DNA from 3 places in the Janthinobacterium sp. EB271-G4-7A genome. Region 3 is predicted to be linked to each of the others. Evidence: predicted binding sites of a transcription regulator. Region 3 holds the regulator's gene; each other region holds the start of a gene.

Region 1 (3,276 bases), on a different contig from region 3:
ATGTGTACCGCGGTGGCGGCATCGGCATGGATCCGGCCTTGCAAACCTTGACGATCAGTCCGCTGGAACGCGGCGGGCGCCACTATGTGCGCGTGAGTACCCGGCAAGCGATCCAGGCGGGCCATGTGCATCTGTATTTGTTGCTGGGCAGTGGCAATGGCGCCGTCGTGCGCCTGGGCACCGTGTGGCTGGCAGCGGCCCCGCCTGCTGCCGCTGCCGTCAGTGCGCCAGTCCGGCCCGCGATTCCGTTGCCTGCGCCCGTATCCGCACCGCTGCCACGGGCTGCGGCCGGTGCGCCGTCACCCGATGCCGCCGCGCTGGCGGCCCGCGCGCGCGCCGAGGGCCTCGTGCGCCCGGCGCGCGCGTTCGTGCCGCCGGCCGCGCCCGCGCCGGCTGTACCCGCGCTGCGTCCGTCGCCGTTGCGCCGCGCGACGGCGCCCGTCGCCGCTTGCGCGCCGCAGGCCAATGTGGAGCAGGCGCAAGCGTGCGTTGCGCTGGATGAGAAAAACGCGGCTTTGAATGAGAAGCTCGGCGAATTGGAAGGCAAGCTCGGCGCCTTGCAAAAGGCGCTGGCTCAGCCTGCCATCGCTGCCGCCGTCGCTGCGCCTGCTGCCGCGCCGGCCGAGGCGCGGGTGCCGCATGCCAAGCCCAAGCCCCTGGTGCCGCCAGCGGGCGAGAAGGCGGCGGGTGGCAATGGCTTGCTGTGGCTCGGTATCGGCACTCTGGTCTTCCTGTTGCTGACGGCGGTCATCGTGTATGTCGCGCGCAAGCGCAAGCAGGCGGCCGGGCCGGGCGCGCCGTCGAAATACTGGGTCTTGCTGCGCAAGCCCTTCAGCCGCAAGAAGAAGGATGTGCCCGTGCTGACGGAAGCGGTGGAAGGCGGGGTAGAGGCCGAGCCGGAACCGGAGCCGTTCTCGCGTTAACGCGATGCAAGGCGGCACGACAATTTGATATAAAAAAAGATATTGAAAAAATACATGGAAACGCTTGCCAATCGCGTTGCTTATTTCTTAAAGATGGTGATATGATTAATTCAGTGGACTTGCTCTACGATAAAACAGTCCCAGCCTGGCGCAGTCACCAACGATAGTGTGGCGCGGCAAACAGGTGTAGCGTTGCATAAACGCCTGGGTCTGGAAGCGGTTTGCGATGCCGACGATGTGCTCGCGAACGCCGGATGCAACCGGCAGCGAGGCGACGCCAGGAGATACCTGGGGTTCGCCTTCCAAATTTCCCCTCCTCGCCTGGTGCCGCAGATGGCGCGCTCCCTGGCACGGAGGCAGACGTAAAAAAAGCACCCGCAGGTGCTTTTGTCGTTTCTGGTGTGGCAAGTTTCTTACATGCGGGCGCGCGAACCTTGCATGGCGCTCGGCAGCTGCGTCATCCACGGTTCCGTGATGCTGCGGATTTCGCGGTCATTTGCCAGGATTTGCTTGAGCAAGTCGATCTTGCGCAGGCGCGAGGCGCCGGCCAGGGCGGGCACCTTGCCTGTCATGGTCGCGCTGGCGGCGCTGGCGCACTGGTTTTCCAGGGTATCCAAGCCATCCCAGTCGCTCGAACGTGCGGCCACGACCATTTTATTGGTCATTCCTGCAATATTTTCATACATCGAGAGAACGTCGTTGGAGGTCATGAGCACACCCGTAACTAGTGAATGGATTACCGCTTGTCTAGATTAACGGCAGCTGCAACGGGAACTTGAGGGTGTTTTTGAAAAAAAATGAAAATAATTTAGATGATTGCTTACCTGCTGCCGGAATCGCCTCCCAAGCCGCATGCCTGCTGGCGTCGTGGTGACAGGGGAATGTGTTGCGGCGCTTCAAAACGCGTTATGATTTTGCATACTACTGTCGTTACTTTGCCTGAAAGGATCACCATGCGCGTTGTCACTGCTGCCGCTTCCTCTTTCCCTGCTTCCTGGCGCAAGCGCGCCATGGCGCTGGCCCTGTCCGGCATCGCTCTGGCCGGGGGGGCCGTCCACGCGCATGGCCAGGAGGCGGCCGCCAGTCCTGCCGCCGCGATGGCGGCACCCACGGCTGTCTTGCCCGGCGACGATTTCTACGATTACGTGAATGGCGACTGGCTGCGCGGCACGGAGATTCCCGCCGACCGCAGCAGCTGGGGTTCGTTCGCCATCCTCGCCAATGCGACCAACGAGCGCATCATCGCCCTCGTCGAAGGCCTGGCGGCGGCGCCGCAGGCGGATGCATCGGCGCGCCAGGTCAGCGATTTCTACCGTTCCTGGATGGATGAGTCAGCTATCGAAGCGAAAGGCTGGGCGCCGATCAAGCCGCTGCTGAAGAAGATCGATGGCATACGCGACCAGGCAGGGCTGGCCCGCGCGCTGGGCGAGAGCTTGCGCGCCGATGTCGATCCGCTCAATGCCACCAATTTTTATACGGAAAACCTGTTCGGCCTGTGGGTGGCGCAAGACTTGAACGACACCACGCGCAACGTGGCCTACCTGCTACAGGGCGGGCTGGGCTTGCCCGACCGCGCGTTCTACCAGGGGGACAGCGCCCGCATGCAGGGCTTGCGCGCGGGCTACCAGGCGCATATCGCCGCCATGCTCAAGCAGGCCGGATACAGCGATGCGCCGGCCCGTGCTGCGCGCGTGTTTGCGCTGGAACAGAAAATTGCCGCGAGCCACGCCAGCCGCGAGGATTCGGCCGATGTCGCCAAGGGCAATAACGCGTGGCGTGCCGCCGACTTCGCCAGCAAGGCGCCTGGCCTGGACTGGAAGGCCTTCTTCCAGGCGGCCGGCCTGGGCAGGCAGGCGGACTTCATCGTCTGGCATCCGACGGCCATGACGGGCAGCGCGGCGCTGGTGGCGAGCGTGCCGCTGGCCACATGGAAGGATTTCCTCGCCTTCCACGCGATCAACCATTTCAGCACGACCTTGCCGAAGGCCGCCGCCGACCAGCGCTTCGCCTTCTACGGCAGCGCCCTGAGCGGCACGCCGCAGCAGTCGCCGCGCAGCAAGCGTGCGCTGGCGGCAACCAACGCGGCTCTGAGCGACGCCGTCGGCAAGCTGTACGTGGAGCGCTATTTCCCGCCTGAATCGAAAGCCCGCGTGCAAGACATGGTGACGAATATCGTCGCCGCCTTCTCGCGCCGCATCGACAAGCTGGACTGGATGGCGCCGGCCACCAAGGCGCAGGCGCAGGAAAAACTCAAGACCCTGTACGTGGGCGTCGGCTATCCGGAACGCTGGGACAACTATGCGGGCTTGCGCGTGGTGCGCGGCGATGCGCTGGGTAATGTGCAGCGGGCGGA
Region 2 (3,276 bases), on a different contig from region 3:
CCTCGCCACGCTCATCCACGGATTCCGACAGCATGTCGATTTCCGTAAACAGCATTTCGATGGTGCGGGCGCCGCCGTCGCCGTCGAACAGGCGGGCAGCGCGGTGCTGCTCCCAGCGCAGGCTTTCCGCTTCGCTCAGGGTTTGCGGGAAATTGCGGGCGCGGTAGCGGAACAGCAGTTCCTGCAGGCGTTCGTCGGCAAACGAGGGACGGGCCGTGGCCAGCTTGGCCGGCGTGTCGCGGCGCAGGGATTCGAGCAGGCGGCGGTCGTCGTTGCTGACGAAACCATTGTACAAATCCTCATCCACGTCCAGCGCGACATTTGCGCCTGGGCGCTGGAACACTTCGGCCCAGATGGCATCCATGTTCGGCGCCGTGGCGGCCAATTGCGCGTTGACCTTCGCCGCGTCCAGATCGATGCCCCACTGCGCGGCCATGGCCGGCGACAGGGTCTTTAAATTGCCAACCAGCATGGGCGACTTGTTCAAGTGCACGCTTTTCACGGGCAGGCGCGTCATGCCTTCCGGCATGGCGTCCTTGCGCGTAAACAAACGCGTGCGGATGGTGTCGGCGTCCAGGGCGAACAGTTCGCGCGGATCGTAGGCGCAATCCCAGACGAGGATTTCGTTTTTATTGCTCGGATGCGTGGCCAGCGGCCAGACGACGCCCAGGCAGCCCCGTTCGGCGGGGAACATGCCGGACACGTGCAGGAAAGGCTGGCGCTCGCTGGCGGCCAGGTGCATGCCCATTTCGCTGGCGACCCTGTCCTTCTTGTGCAGTGCCAGGCAGAATTCGAACAGTTTCGGCTGTTTTTCCTTGATCAGGCGTGCCAGGGCGATGGTGGCGCGCACGTCGGACAGCGCATCGTGCGCCGCTTCGTGGGCCAGGCCATTGGCCTTGCTCAAGTGTTCCAGCCTGAAACTGGTCTGGCCATCGTCGCGCTTCGGCCATTCGATGCCTTCCGGGCGCAGCGCGTGCGTCATGCGCACGACGTCGAGGATGTCCCAGCGGCCGCAATGGTTTTTCCATTCGCGCGCATATGGATCGATCAGGTTGCGCCAGAACAGGAAACGCGTGACTTCATCGTCGAAACGGATGGTGTTGTAGCCCACGCCGATGGTGCCCGGTTCCGAAAAGGCCGCTTCGACGGTGGCGGCGAACTGGTGTTCGGGTACGCCCAGCTGCAGACATTGCTGCGGCGTGATGCCCGTGATCAGGCACGATTGCGGGTCGGGCAGGAAATCATTGGCAGGCTGGCAATACAGCATGATCGGTTCGCCGATCTCGTTGAGGTCTGCATCCGTGCGGATGGCGGCGAACTGGGCCGGGCGGTCGCGGCGCGGCTGGGCGCCAAAGGTTTCGTAGTCGTGCCAAAGAAAGGTCTGGTTAGTCATTGATGGTCGTTGCTTGATGGGTTATCCGGGCCCGTGAAAGGGCCGCTGCTACAGTTTTCTGAAAACCTGCCGATACTACACGAGAGGATGGTCATCATCGCGTTTCCCGCATGGTGGCATACATTGCCCGTTCAAGGAGGTCTATCGTGTCAATTCCCATCGCCGCAAGCGGCAATTCCAACCCTTCCGTGACTTCCGTCAGTACGGGCGTTGCCGGCAAGGACGATAAAGTCCAGCACGGCGTCAACACTGAAATGAGCGTGAATGACCGTACCAAGCTGCAATTGAACGCGTCCATCATGCAGGCGTCGCTGAGCGTGTCGATCGGCGCGGAAAACGAGCCGTTGGCGCTGCTGTACAAGACGGCCATCACCAACATCAATGAAGCGCTGAGGGGCCAGTACGGCGAAGACGCGATCCAGAACGCGGCTTCGCAGGATAACAGCGCCGAAGCGACGGCGAACCGCATTGTATCGCTGTCGACGGGATTTTTTGACGCCTTCAAGAAACAGAATCCCGGCCTGGACGACGATACTGCCCTGAGCAAGTTCATGGACACCATCAGCGGCGGCATGGAAAAAGGCTTCAAGGAAGCGCGCGATATCCTGGGCGGCTTGAAAGTGTTGCAAGGCGATATCGCCGGCAATATCGACAAGACGTATGAACTGGTGCAGAAAGGCTATGCGGACTTCATCGCCGCGCACAGCAGCAAGAAGGATGATGCCGCCAAGCCGGCCGACAGCAAGGCTGCCTGAACTACAGCATGACCCTGTTGCGCCCGCCCGCCTTCGCGCGATATAGCGCCGCGTCGGCCGCGGCGATCAGCGCATGGTCGTCCTGTTCGGCCGCCAGGCTGGCTACGCCGAAGGAACCCGTGATGTGCGGCAACGCGCTGCGCATGTCGGCGAAGATGACGGCGAGCTGCATGCGTTCGCACAGGCGCTCGGCGACCCGCAGGGCCACGTGTTCGTTGGTATCGGGCAAGATCACCATCATTTCCTCGCCTCCGTAGCGCACGGCAAAATCCGTGGGCCGCAGGGCCGCGCCCAGCACTTGCGCGGCGATGCGCAGTGCCTGGTCGCCAGCCTGGTGGCCATGCGTGTCGTTGAAGCGCTTGAAATGGTCGAGGTCGATCATCACCAGTGACAGCGGAGAGCCGCTGGCGTGGGCCGTGACGATCATGTTCGGCAGTAAATCCGTCAGCCAGGCGCGGTTGTACAAGCCCGTCAGGCTGTCGACCATCGACAGCTGGCGGTAGAATTCGCCCAGTTTCTGCCGGCGGCGCAGCAGGGCATTGGCGGCGCGGATGCGGAAGGACAGCAGCCGCAGCAGGTTGCGCGCCAGGCCGTTCGACTGTTCGATCAATTCCCAGACGATGGCCGCGTCGATCACCAGCAAATCGGTTTCTTCCAGGGCGGAAATGGCGGCCAGGTTGCTCGCTTCATCGAGCACCGATTGTTCGCCCACGCTTTCTCCGGGCAAGACTTTGCTGACGGTGCCGTCATCCATGCCCGTGTGGGTGTCGGCGGCCACGGCCAGCGAGCCGCGCAGGACGATGTACAGGCTGGCGCCTTGCGTGTCGGCAATGGCTTCGCCCGCTTCGAGGCGCATGACGGGGCAGGGCGCCAGCATGGCAGCCGTCTGGCTATCCGCCCCATCGCGAAATAGCTGTAAATCGCCGATGTTGCAGCCTGAAGCGCCGAAGTTGCCGATCTGTTCCACAATCACACTTTCAAAAAGCCGGCGCGCGAGCAGGGTGCCGGTATCTTCATGATAGCGTAAAGCAGCCTTGGCTGTAACGGCAAAGGCTTGCTTGAGGTCACTTACTGTGAGAAATACGACAATTATTTCATTGCCGCGTTAATACGTTGGAACACTTGCTG
Region 3 (3,276 bases):
CCGATGCCTACCGTATCGGCGCGCATGAGCAGCTGCGCATCTACGGCAAGATCCTCGGCGTGATGGTGCATTCCGTGAAGGACGAGGCGGACTTGCGCATCGCCCTGAAGGAATTGAAGAACAAGCACACGGTGCTGATCGATACGGTCGGCGTGAGCCAGCGCGACCAGATGGTCACGGAGCAGGTGGCCATGCTGTCGGGCGCCGGCGCCGATGTGAAACGCCTGCTGTGCCTGAACTCCACGGCGACCCAGGAAACCCTCAACGAAGTGGTGCGCGCCTACCAGGGCAGCGGCCTGGCCGGCTGCATCATGACCAAGCTCGATGAAGCGGCCTCGATCGGCAACGTGCTCGACGTGGTGATCCGCCAGAAGCTGAACCTGTTTTATGTGTCGAACGGCCAGCGCGTGCCGGAAGACCTGTACCTGGCCGACCGCGGCTACCTGATCGACCGCGCCTTCAAGCTCAAGCGCGATGCGGCGGCGACGCAGTTTTCCGATGCTGAACTGCCGCTCCTGATGGCGCAGGCGGCCGCCCGCAACAGTGAAGCGCGCGGGGTGCACCTTGGCTAATTTCGATTTCGACCAGGCCGAAGGCTTGCGCCGCATGCTGGCCGGCCCGCAGCCGCGCGTCATGACGTTCCTCTCGGCCACGCCGCAGGACGACAAGGGCGCCATGCTGGTCAATCTGGGCGCGTCGCTCGTCTACGGCGGCAATGACGTGCTGCTGCTCGACGCCAGCGGCGGCAGCGATGGCGTGGCGGCGCGCCTGGGCCTGGCGCACGGCGCCAGCCTGCGCGACGTGGCGCGCCAGCAGTGCGGTTTGAACCAGGTCATCCACCAGGTGCCGCAAGGCTTTGGCGTGGCCAGCCTGGGTGCGCGCAACCATTTGATGGACAGCATGGACTATGCGGGCGAGGACGAACTGCGCCGCCTGGGCAAGACGTTCGAGGTGCTGGCGCGCCAGAGCGGCATCGTGCTGGTCGACGGCGTCGTGGCAGACGAGGGTGATTGCTTCCCCGTGCCGCTGATGGCGTCGTCCGATATCGTCGTGCAAGTCTCGACCAGCGCTACCTCGATCAAGGCGGCGTACTGCCTGATCAAGCGCCTGAGCCAGGAACTGGGACGCCGTCCGTTCGGCATTCTCGTCACCGGCGCTTCCGAATCCGAGGCAAAAGTGGTATACGATAATATGGCGCAGGCGGCGAGCCGCTACCTGGCCGTGAAGCTGACCTCGATGGGTTCGGTGCCTGCCGACGAGTATCTGCACCGCGCGGCGCGGCTGGGCCGCAGCGTGGTCGATGCGTTTCCGCTGGCGGGCGCGTCGGTGGCGTTTCGCGGACTGGCCGAGCGGCTGGCCCGTTCGGCGGCACCGGTGCTTGGCGGCACCTTGTACCAGACGGGGAGCCCGCACCAGTTCAGCGCCTGAATCGAACCGTAGCACCAGATAAGATGAGAAAACAATAAGCAGCCTATGTACACGGTCAAAGGGAAATCGAACAAGGACTATTTGCTGACGGAGCACATTCCGCTGGTGAAGCGTCTGGCGCACCATATGAAGGCGAAATTGCCGCCTTCGGTCGAGGTCGATGACCTGATCCAGGCCGGCATGATAGGCCTGCTCGATGCCATTAGCCGCTATGAAGAGACACATGGCGCGCAGTTCGAGACGTATGCCGTGCTGCGCATCCGCGGCGCCATGCTCGACGAATTGCGCACCAGCGACTGGTTGCCGCGCAGCATGCGCCAGAACATGCGCAAGATCGAAGAGGCGATGAGCACCTTGCAGCAGCGCCTCGGCCATCCGCCGACGGAGTCGGAAGTGGCCAAGCTGCTGAAGATGTCGCTGGCCGACTACCAGGAAATGCTGGGCGACGGCGGCGGCCACCAGCTCGTGTACTACGAAGACTTTCATGACCCGGACGGCAATGACAGCTTCCTCGACCGCCACTGCGTGGACGAAGACAGCGATCCCTTGCGTTCCCTGCTCGATACTGATTTCCGGCAATCCGTGATCGATGCCATCGACGCGCTGCCACCACGCGAGAAAATACTCATGGGCCTGTATTACGAAGAAGAGCTGAACCTGAAGGAGATCGGCGCGGTGATGGGCGTGTCGGAATCGCGCGTCTCGCAGCTGCATACCCAGGCCGTCGCGCGCCTGCGCGCAACCTTGAGGGAGCAGGCGTGGACTGGTCCAGCGTAATCGGGCTGGCGCTGGCGCTGGCGGGCCTTTTGGTCGGCCAGGCACTGGAAGGCGGCAAGATGGCCTCCCTGCTGCAGCCGGCCGCCTTTGCCATCGTTGTCATCGGCACCTTCGGCGCCGTGCTGCTGCAAACGCGGCTGCGCACCTTCGTGCGCGGCCTGGAAATGCTGCGCTGGGTCTTCCTGCCACCGGCCGACACGCGTGCCGCGCTGGCGCGCGACATCGGGCAGTGGAGCCTGACGGCGCGGCGCGACGGCCCGCTGGCGCTCGAGCGCCTGATGGAAAACACGGCCGACCGCTTCAACGCCAAAGGCTTGAGGATGATCGTCGACGGCATCGCGCCCGACAAGCTGCGCCAGCTGCTCGACGTGGAAATCTCCGCCTATGAAATGGCCGAACGCCAGGCCGTCAAGGTGTGGGAATCGGCGGCCGGGTATTCGCCTACCATCGGTATCCTGGGCGCCGTGCTGGGCCTGATCCACGTGATGGAAAACCTCACCGATCCGAGCAAGCTGGGCGGCGGCATCGCCGTGGCGTTTGTCTCGACGATTTATGGCGTCGGCCTGGCCAACCTGCTGTTCCTGCCGGTGGCGAATAAACTCAAGGCCATCGTCTCGCGCCGCGTGCTGCAGTACGAAATCACGGCCGCCGTGCTGTACGACATCGCCACGGGCGACCATACGCGCATCATCGAAGAGCGCGTCGCCAGCCTGCTTCACGAGCACTGAGCGAGCACTGACCATGATGCGGCGCGCGCGCAGGAAGTATGACGAGGAACCGGACAACCAGGACCGCTGGTTGATCTCGTATGCCGACTTCATCACCCTGCTGTTCGCCTTCTTCGTTGTCATGTACGCGATTTCGCAAGTCAACGAAGGCAAATACCGCGTCTTCCAGAATGCCATCGGCCAGGCCTTCAGCCTGGAAAAGGGCGCGCCGCCCATCCTCATGGAAGCGCCGCAAGCCATTCCGCTGCCGAACCCGGCCCTGAAACGCCGCACGGAAGCCATCCGCCGCGAGCGCGAACACATGACGCGCCTGGCGCAGGACCTGACCTCCACCCTGGCGCCG

Evidence for each region. Region 3 encodes FliA, which starts transcription of late flagellar genes. Its sites were predicted from a motif close to CTAAAGTTTNNNNNNNNNNNGCCGNTA; they were not measured.
Region 1: a site for FliA is predicted at 1,677-1,703, ahead of IGS58_RS19080 (flagellar protein FliT). Genes of this name have one in related genera too.
Region 2: a site for FliA is predicted at 1,442-1,468, ahead of IGS58_RS18720 (DUF5610 domain-containing protein). Genes of this name have one in related genera too.

The regions. Positions count from the first base shown of each region.
Region 1 covers NZ_JACYMI010000002.1:350,793-354,068, forward strand. The annotation lists gene IGS58_RS19075 (type IV pilus assembly protein FimV) at 1-923, shown strand, start outside; gene IGS58_RS19080 (flagellar protein FliT) at 1,337-1,588, opposite strand; gene IGS58_RS19085 (M13 family metallopeptidase) at 1,877-3,276, shown strand, end outside.
Region 2 covers NZ_JACYMI010000002.1:278,377-281,652, forward strand. The annotation lists gene sbcB (exodeoxyribonuclease I) at 1-1,393, opposite strand, end outside; gene IGS58_RS18720 (DUF5610 domain-containing protein) at 1,540-2,148, shown strand; gene IGS58_RS18725 (GGDEF domain-containing protein) at 2,150-3,115, opposite strand.
Region 3 covers NZ_JACYMI010000001.1:1,019,578-1,022,853, forward strand. The annotation lists gene flhF (flagellar biosynthesis protein FlhF) at 1-572, shown strand, start outside; gene IGS58_RS04680 (MinD/ParA family ATP-binding protein) at 565-1,428, shown strand; gene IGS58_RS04685 (RNA polymerase sigma factor FliA) at 1,474-2,205, shown strand; gene IGS58_RS04690 (flagellar motor protein) at 2,187-2,933, shown strand; gene motD (flagellar motor protein MotD) at 2,950-3,276, shown strand, end outside.